Linked DNA regions of Catalinimonas alkaloidigena. The protein of the gene in region 2 interacts with the protein of the main gene of each other region in a pairwise test. Links are inferred from orthologs where the notes say so. Each region holds a gene or a part of one and is shown on either strand. Other genes may lie near its edges.

Region 1 (4,646 bases), on a different replicon or contig from region 2:
GGTGAACGGTGCCGGTCTGGCCATGGCCACGATGGACGTAATCAAACTGTCGGGCGGAGAGCCTGCCAACTTCCTCGACGTTGGGGGTGGAGCTAACGCGAAAACGGTGGAAGCCGGCTTCCGCATCATTCTGAAAGACCCGAATGTAAAAGCCATTCTGATCAACATTTTCGGTGGCATTGTGCGCTGCGACCGCGTGGCCAACGGTGTGGTGGAAGCTTACAAGCAGATCGGCGACATTCCCGTACCGATCATTGTACGCCTGCAGGGCACTAACGCCGAAGAGGGCGCGAAGATTATTGAAGAGTCGGGTCTGAAGGTGAAATCGGCGATTTTGCTGAAGGATGCGGCCCAGAAAGTAAAAGAAGTACTGGCGTAACTAAATTTTTGAGCCTGAGGGTGAGCTTGTTAGAAGAAAAGTAAATTTTTTTTCGATTTAAGAGGTTACCTCGCTCCTTTCGTACGGTATAAACAGGCACAGTTTATTCATATTCCTGTTTGACATATTCCTGATGTATAGAAGGCGCTCGACACTTGTCGGGCGCTTTCTTTTTTTGCCCCACGTGAGCGTGTTCCCAAGCAGGAAGCTTTTCCCCTTGGTCGAAAGCAATAAGAGGAGGGAAACGGGCTTGCAACTTTAGGTCTGCGACGGCTAGACCGGATCGACATCCACCACGAAGCGCACATTTTTGTAAATCCGCTCGGTTTCGAGCGTGCGAATTTCGCGGCGGATCATCTCTTTTACCGCTTTCAGGTTCAGTTTTCCCCGTTCCAGCTTCACGAGCACATCCTGCAAATACTGATTGCGAATCCGTTCCACTACGGGTGCTTCCGGTCCCATGACGCGACTCGGGCCGAGGTGCCGGCTAAAAATATTGACCAGCGCCGTGGCGGCCTGAAACGCCACTTTTCGTTCTTCGCACTTGGTGGTAACGCGAATCAGGTGCGCAAAGGGCGGATAAAAGAACCCCTCGCGCTCGCGGATTTCGTCGAGGTACAGCCCCAGGAAATCGCCCTGCACAATTTTGTGGAGAATGGCCTGTTGCGGTTTGTGGGTCTGGATGATAACGCGTCCTCGGCGGTCGCGCCGTCCGGCCCGGCCACTTACCTGGGTAATCATCTGGAACGTGCGTTCGTGCGCCCGAAAATCAGGGAAGTGGAGCATGCGGTCGGCATCGAAAATGCCGACCAGCCCCACGTGGTCGAAGTCCAGGCCTTTGCTGACCATCTGGGTGCCGACCAGCACGTCGATGTTGCGTTCTTCAAAATCGCCGATGATCTGCTGGTAACTGTTTTTGCTGCGCGTGGTGTCCAGGTCCATCCGCTGCACTCTGATTTCCGGAATGAGCAGCTTCAGGTCGTCTTCGATGCGCTCGGTGCCGGCCCCCATCGCCATCAGTTTGGGCGAGTCGCACTCGGGGCAGGTGCGGGGCACATCTTCGTGATACCCGCAGTAATGACAGCGCAACTCCTGTGCGGCCTGGTGGTATGTCAAACTTACGTCACACTGACGGCAGCGGGGCACGTGGTCGCACTCCTGGCATTGCAGCCAGGGAGAATACCCGCGACGGTTCTGAAACAAAATGACCTGTTCGTGGCGCGTCATGCTCTGGCGCATGGCGTCCAGTAGCGCGGTCCCGAAGCCGTTCTGCAATTTCTTCTGCTTCTTCTCAATCGAGATGTCGGCCAGTTCCATTTCCGGCAGTTGTGCGTCGCCATAGCGTTGCAGCATTTCCACCAAGCCCCAGCGTTCGGTGCGGGCCTGATGGTACGTCTCGATCGAAGGCGTCGCTGATCCCAGCAGCACACGTGCGCCGTGTTGCCGCGCCAGCACCAGGGAGGCATCGCGCGCGTGGTAGCGCGGGGCGGGGTCGAACTGCTTGTACGACGTCTCATGCTCTTCGTCGACGATGATCAACCCGAGGTTGCTGAAGGGCAAAAAGATGGCGGATCGTACACCGACAATAAAGGAAATAGCGCCGGAAGCCACGCTTTGCCACACTTCCACCCGTTCGTTATCGGAAAATTTAGAGTGGTAAATGCCCATTTCCTGTCCAAATACTTTCTGCAAGCGCGCCACAATCTGCGTGGTCAGGGCAATTTCGGGCAGCATGAACAGCACCTGCGAACCGCTGTCGAGCGCGCGCCGGATCAGGTCAATATACACTTCGGTTTTCCCGCTGCCGGTGATGCCGTGCAGCAGCGTGACCTCTTTTTCCTGAAAAAGGCGGATGATTTCTTCACGGGCGCGTGTCTGTTGTTCCGTCAGCACGACTTCTTTCAGCTTCTCGGCTTTTCCGGTAGTGGGGAAGCGCGACACTACCACTTCAAATTCTTCGAAGACCCCGTTTTTGGTCAGCGTCGCCAGCGACGAAGCCGAGATCCCAGTTCCTTTCAGTTCCGATTTCTCTATGCCTTTTTCATTGTACGCCGGGTTGGCGTGCACCGGCACGCGTTGCAGGTAAGACAACAGCACCGAAATCTGTTTCGGGTTGCTCTCCAGTTGTTCGAACAGCGCCTGTAACCGCTCTTCCGAAGCCGTATGGTGCGGTACCAGCCGCACTTTCTTGATCGTGCGGGGTTTGTACTTCTCCTTCAGTTCCTCAAACAGAATGATGGCGCGCAGGGCGGTCAGCCCTTTCAGAATGTGGTAAATGTTTTTAACGTCCAGCTTCTCGGCGGCTTCGTCATACGTCAGCGACTCGTGTTCTTCCAGCAGTTCGATCAACTTGCCCTCCTTCTCGTTCAGCAAGTCGAAGCCGGAGCGGTCCCAGTCTGGGTTCAGTTGAATGCGCGAACGGCTACTGATTTTCAACCCCGACGGCAGGGCGGCATTCATCACTTCCCCGATGGCGCACAGGTAGTAGTCGGCCATCCACTCGAAAAAGCGTAGCTGATGTTCGTTCACCAGGGGCTCGTCGTCGAGCAGTTCCAGGATGTACTTGGCCTGGTAGCGGGACGGTGCCGTTTCGTGCAGTCGCGCCACCACCGCCGTCACAATTTTGCGCCGACCAAACTGCACCACCGCCCGTGCGCCGGGCTGAATGGCGTCGTTCAGGTCGTGGGGCACCCGGTAGGTGAACAACTGCGGCAACGGCAACGGCAGAATCACGTCCGCAAACAACGTGACGCGTTCCGTGGGCAAATACGGATTGAGATCGAGCGTGGACAAGGGAGTACAGAAAAACGAAAATTAAAAGTAACGGTTTTGGCGGAAAGAAGCGGCAGGATTTAGGGTGCAGGTCGAAGGTCGCTGGTCCAGAGTCGCCGGTTGCAGGTCAATAGATCACAGGTCGTACGTCCTGCTTCTATCCAATGCTTCTCTGTCATCGCGAACGCAGCGAGAGCGCTTGCTGCGGACAAAGAAATTTTTTTTCCCGTCTTAGTGGTCCGCTTCGGCCAAAAGGATTTGAGGCCTGTCGCTTACGACTTGCAACTTGGCAATCTACTCCCACACCAGCTCGATGACTTCCGTTTGCAGGTCGATGGTGGTACGGGCAACGCCGTCAGGACGGGCGATGTCGAGGGCATGGCGACGGACACGAGCGGTGGTCTGGTCGACTACCTGCGTGGCATCCCGCTTGTGGAAAAGTAAGACTTCGTTTTCGTGAGCATGTCGAAGTTTCAGGTGGTAGTGGTCACCTTTCACACGCACTTCGCGAGCCGAGGCCGACGGGGGCGTCTTGGCGAGCCATTGCAGGGCGCGGTCGGCCTGCGGCACGCCGTAGCCCACATAATTGTTGCCGTACGGGTACAAATGCGCCGACCGGCGGACCAGCTCCATCAGCTGCGCATTGGTCAGGTGCGGCGCTTTCTGCATCAGACAGGCCACGAAGCCTGTAATGACCGGCGCAGAAAACGAAGTGCCCGTTAGGGAGTAACAGGCCACGTCGGGTTTCAGGTAAGGCAGAAAGGCCGGTCCGATGCCGCTGTAGCCCATTTTTTTCCAGACGTCCTGCCACGTGGCCCCGACCGCCAGTACCCCGGGTGCGTCGGCGGGCGTAGAAATGTAGCGCCAGTGGCGGTTGTCGCCGTCGTTTCCGGCCGACACCACCAAAAGGATGCCTTTTTCTTCGGTGGCGATGCGGGCGGCTTTCACAATGGTACTGGTCTGGCCGTCCATCTCTTCCGGGCGGTAGTTTTCTTGCGGATTATCGAAGCCCAGCGCGTACCCCAGCGACGTGTTGATGAGCCGGACGCCGAGGCTATCCATCCATTCCATCGCCGCCATCCAGTAATCTTCCTCACCCCGAAATTCGTCGTTGCCGTGGTCGGTGCGGGCCAGGTAAAACTGCGCGTCCGGCGCAAAACCGTAGCGTTCGTGTTTTTCTTCGTCCCATCCCGTAATCATATTCAGGACCGACGTGCCGTGCGCATCCTGAGCCGTTTCCGACGTACCGAAAAAGTCGGCTTTGGTGGGGTTGACAAAGTCGCGGAATTGCAAAATCTGCCCCGCCTCGAACAAATGCCGCAGGGTAGGGGACTGATGCGCCCGGTAGAAGCCCGCGTCGATCACACCCACCACCACACCTTTGCCGGTAAGTTTTTCGGTCTCGAAAAAAGGAGAGGCCATCTGTTGCGATGCCGGGCTTGCCCATCGCGTGGTTTCGGTAGGTTCCGTTTCGGCCAGTTGCAATTGCCCCCGC
Region 2 (4,368 bases):
GTGCACAATGTCGCTTTTGATAAAATCGATGACAGGGGCCAGCGAATCGTTCTTTGACGCTACCTGGAAGTAAAGCGCGCCTCGGAGGAAATGCTCGGTACTGTCGGTGGTGTAAAACTGAAATTGGCTGGGTACTTCGCCGCTGAGTTCAAACACGTAGGCCGGCTGGCCGGCAGCGGTTTGCAGCACCGCCTCGTCGATGGCCGAGGCGCGGATCTGGTGTTTGGCCGTGAGGCGCCGCGCGTCTTCGGTCAGTTCGACCAGTTGGTTTTTGGGCTGTTCGAGCGACTTGTACGTTACGGAAATACGGGCCCCGAAATCCGGGTAGACGATGTCGATCCAATGCGGCTCGGAAAGGCCCGTAGTGTCTTTGGTAGCGTAGGCGTATTTCGAAAACTCGAAGGTATAGGGATGTCCCGTTTCGAGCGGTTGAAACGCTGGCGCTGGCAGATCGATTCGATTAAATCCCTTGGGCTTCGGGGTATATTCCTGGCTGCAGGAAAACAAAAACAGCCCCCCCACCAGCAGCCCCAGGCTACACGATTTTTTTAGAAACATCACTTTCGGTAATGTGGACTTTAACACGCTTGATGCGTTTGGCATTGACAGAGACGATCTGGAAAACAAAGTTTTCGTACTTGATGGTTTCACCGGCACGCGGAAGTTTCGCACTAAGTTCCAGCAATAGCCCGCCCAGCGATTCACTTTCTCCTTTTACTTCTTCGAACAGAAGCGGATCGACGTCCACCACTTTACAGAAATCGTTCAGCGACGTCTTTCCCTCAAACACGTACGTCTGGTTGTCCAGCCTTGTAAAGATGACGTCCTCGTCGTCGTCAAACTCGTCGTTGATTTCGCCGACGATTTCTTCGATGATGTCTTCCAGCGTGACCAACCCACTCGTTCCTCCGTATTCGTCGACCACAATAGCCATGTGCACGCGCCGTTCCTGAAAGTCGCGTAACAGGTCGTCGATCTTCTTGTTTTCCGGCACGAAGTAACACGTTCTTAACAGCTTTTGCCACTCGAAGTGTTCATCTTCTTCAATATACGCCAGCATGTCTTTGGTGTACAGCACGCCCTCGATGCGGTCGATGGTTTCGCGGTAAATCGGAATGCGCGAGTAGCCCGACTTGTTCACCTTGTCCAGCAACTGATGGTAATCGAATTCAATGTCGAAGGCCGTGATGTCCATCCGTGAACGCATGATCTGCCGGACCGAAATCGTACCGAAGTTGACAATCCCCTTCAGAATATCGCGCTCTTCGGAGGTCGTATCTTCATCGGAAGCAATGTCGAGGGCATGGTTCAACTCATCCACCGACAGGGTGTAGCCCTTCCGTTCGATGTTTCGTTCAATGAAGTTGCCCATGTGAATGAGGACATACGAGAGCGGATAGAAGAACGTATCGGCGGCGCTGATGAACCCGACCACCTGGCGGGCAAACGTGAGGTTGTTCTGCACGGCCATGACTTTGGGCGTCACTTCGCCAAAGAAGACAATCAGGAACGTGATGATCAGCGAAAGTACGAAGAGGGCTGTTTCGGGCTGGTCATCGCCAAAATAAGCCAACATCATGTAAGTCGACAAGGTGACAAACCCGATGTTGATAAAGTTGTTGAAAATCAGGATGGTGGCCAGTAACCGCTTGGGGTGATGCAGCAATTCGGCGATACGCTGTTCGCGGGGTGTGCCGGTTTGCAAACGTACCACCTCTTCAGTCGGTAAGGAGAAAAATGCCACTTCAGCGCCGGAAATGAGCGCGGAGAGAACAAGAAGAATGAGAAGGATAACGCCGCCAACGGTGTAAAACACCCAGGTTACCAATAGCAACGCTCCAATGCCCTGGCCGAGCCCAAATAACCCGCCAGGGTCTAAACTACTACCTTCCAAAATTTATATAAGCTGGTTCAACATATTAAAACGGCAGTTCGTCATCGTCGCCATCGCTCGACATCGCCGGAGGAACGGGCTCCTCCCGCCGCTGCGGGGGCACTGGCGTGGCACTTGACGACGGGGCTCCGTTGTAGTCGGACGAGCCTCCCGAACTGCCCGAGCCTCCGCCCAGCATCGTCAAGTTGGTGACGCGCACACGGGTGGTCGACCGACTAACGCCGTCTTTGTCCTGCCACGATTCCGTACGCAACTTTCCTTCTACATAGATGGTGTTTCCCTTCTTGAGGTACTGTTCGGCAATACGGGCTAGTCCGTCCCACAGCTCAAGCCGGTGCCATTCGGTCTGGGTGATGCGTTCACCGTTTTTACTGGTGTAGCTTTCTGAAGTGGCAATGTTAAAATTAGCTACCGTAGAGCCACTTTCCAGATGCCGGATCTCTGGGTCGGAGCCTAGATTGCCAATCAGAATCACTTTGTTAACACCACTGGCCATAGCGTCTTGTTTAATTGGTAAGTAGGGTGATGAGAGTAATGTAACCTAAAAATGCGTCTCTTTCAAGTACTTATCGATCAGCACAGGCAAAGGATAAGCCGTTAGTTCGTCTGCGGCTATCTTTCTTAATCCAGGCGCATTTTTCTCTACCAGCCGCTCGATCAGCGAGCCGGAAGCCACAAAAGTATGAAAGCGCGCGTATATTTTCTGGTGAGACAGAATATGTACATATTGTTTCGAGAGGCTTTCTTCCGTTCCTTCTTTTCGCAGGCTGCTGATTAAGGGATCGTTCAAGAGCGCGCTTTCCATTACCACTTCGTTTTCTCCCTCCACCAAGTAAAAATCAAATAAGCCCTTCCAGATATCGTTGGAAGTCCGGGGCTTCAGCCATACGTCGCCTTCTTCACTTCGCAACACGACGTAGTGAAAGTACCGGGGGCGAACTTTGGTTTTTTTCTGCTTGACCGGAAGCTGGGCCTGGCGGCCTGTTGCAAAGGCGACACACTCCAGTTGAAACGGACAAAACATACATTTGGGCGAGACGGGAACACATTGCATCGCCCCGAATTCCATCATGGCCTGGTTAAAGGTAGCGCTCTGGTCAGCGGGTAACAGCGACTGGGCTAGCGCAAAGAACGTTGCATATGCCTTGGGCGAAGCGATATCGGTCTCTTCACCAAAGTAGCGAGCCAATACGCGGTACACATTGCCGTCGACTACCGCCACCGGCTCCTCGAACGCGAAAGAAGCAATGGCCGCCGCCGTATACTTCCCAACGCCCCTCAACTGAAGGAGCTGTTGGTAGGTGTCCGGAAACTTTCCGTTGAGTTCTGTAGCGATATATTGAGCTGTGTAGTGCAGGTTCCGGGCACGTGTGTAGTAGCCTAGCCCCTGCCAGAGTCGAAGTACCTGTTGCTCATCGGCTTTGGCCAAGGCGAACACATCCGGGAATGTTTCAATGAACTTCAGGTAGTAGTCCTGTCCCTGCACTACGCGTGTTTGTTGTAAAATAATTTCAGAAAGCCAGATATAGTAAGGATTACGAGTGTTTCGCCAGGGTAATGGGCGTGCATGACGGCGGTACCAAGCCATTAACCGCTCTGCGAATGGATGCGTCATAGTGAAGGGGAATGTAAGGAAAATACTATTGCTTTTGTTTTGGGTTAAATGTTGTTATAAATTTGTATTCCACTAACAGGCAAACATATACAAATTGTTATGAGGTGATAGAAAAACTGGAGCTAACTTTTCCTAATTAAAAAAACACAACTAAATTTGTTGATCATGAGCCTAGGGAGGATACGATCATGAACGTTTTATATTAATTAACCAAGACCATAATTAACGTGACCAAAGCAGAAGTAATCAACGAAATCGCCGACAAGACCGGCGTTGACAAGGTCGATGTGCAAGTTGCCATCGAGGCGTTTTTCACAGTTGTGAAAAACTCTATGGCCGAAGGCGAAAACGTATATGTGCGCGGTTTCGGCAGCTTTGTTAACAAGAAACGCGCTCGAAAAGTGGCACGGAACATTTCCAAAAATACAGCCATCATTATCGACGAGCATTTCATTCCAAGTTTCAAGCCATCTAAAATTTTCATCGAAAAAATTAAAGATAGCGACAAGCTGAATACAAAAGAAAAGCCCGAGTTAGTGCGCGTCTAACCAAATCGGTACGTACCTTTGACCTGTTTATCTGGAGTTAACTTTCAGATAAACAGGTTTTTCTATTTAGTATGCGTAAGGAAATAATCATCATCAGTATAGTAGCGGTAGTAGGGGTACTTGTGTTGTTGGTACTACCCCGCGTAGTTGTAAATAACCAGGAAACGCCTTCGCAGACCGCCCAGGTTCCGACCGAGTCCGACACCCACGATCACGACGAAGAAGACGGTGCCGTAGCGGGACCGCACGCGTTCGAAGCCGACGAAGTTACCATGACGCGTCTGGCCCACCTGCGTACGAATTATTTAACT

What was found.
Region 1: the proteins of BLR44_RS10085 (region 2) and priA interact in binary tests that used the Escherichia coli proteins (3 or more experiments, as listed by UniProt). The link is inferred for Catalinimonas alkaloidigena from one-to-one orthologs.

The regions. Positions count from the first base shown.
Region 1 is NZ_FNFO01000002.1:24,969-29,614, forward strand. Bases 413-3,540 are described here. They hold priA (replication restart helicase PriA), read right to left. Parts: upstream 3,173-3,540; coding sequence 653-3,172; downstream 413-652. Other genes in these bases: BLR44_RS03525 (S8 family serine peptidase), read right to left, coding at 3,446-3,540. In the rest of the region: sucC (ADP-forming succinate--CoA ligase subunit beta), read left to right, coding at 1-379; more of BLR44_RS03525, read right to left, coding at 3,541-4,646.
Region 2 is NZ_FNFO01000003.1:675,222-679,589, reverse strand. What follows is about bases 656-3,505. They hold BLR44_RS10085 (single-stranded DNA-binding protein), read right to left. Parts: upstream 2,391-3,505; coding sequence 1,920-2,390; downstream 656-1,919. Other genes in these bases: mutY (A/G-specific adenine glycosylase), read right to left, coding at 2,436-3,505; gldE (gliding motility-associated protein GldE), read right to left, coding at 656-1,816. Outside these bases: gliding motility lipoprotein GldD, read right to left, coding at 1-558; more of gldE, read right to left, coding at 536-655; more of mutY, read right to left, coding at 3,506-3,509; BLR44_RS10075 (HU family DNA-binding protein), read left to right, coding at 3,737-4,057; BLR44_RS10070 (tetratricopeptide repeat protein), read left to right, coding at 4,129-4,368. UniProt on the Escherichia coli protein: Plays an important role in DNA replication, recombination and repair. Binds to ssDNA and to an array of partner proteins to recruit them to their sites of action during DNA metabolism. Acts as a sliding platform that migrates on DNA via reptation.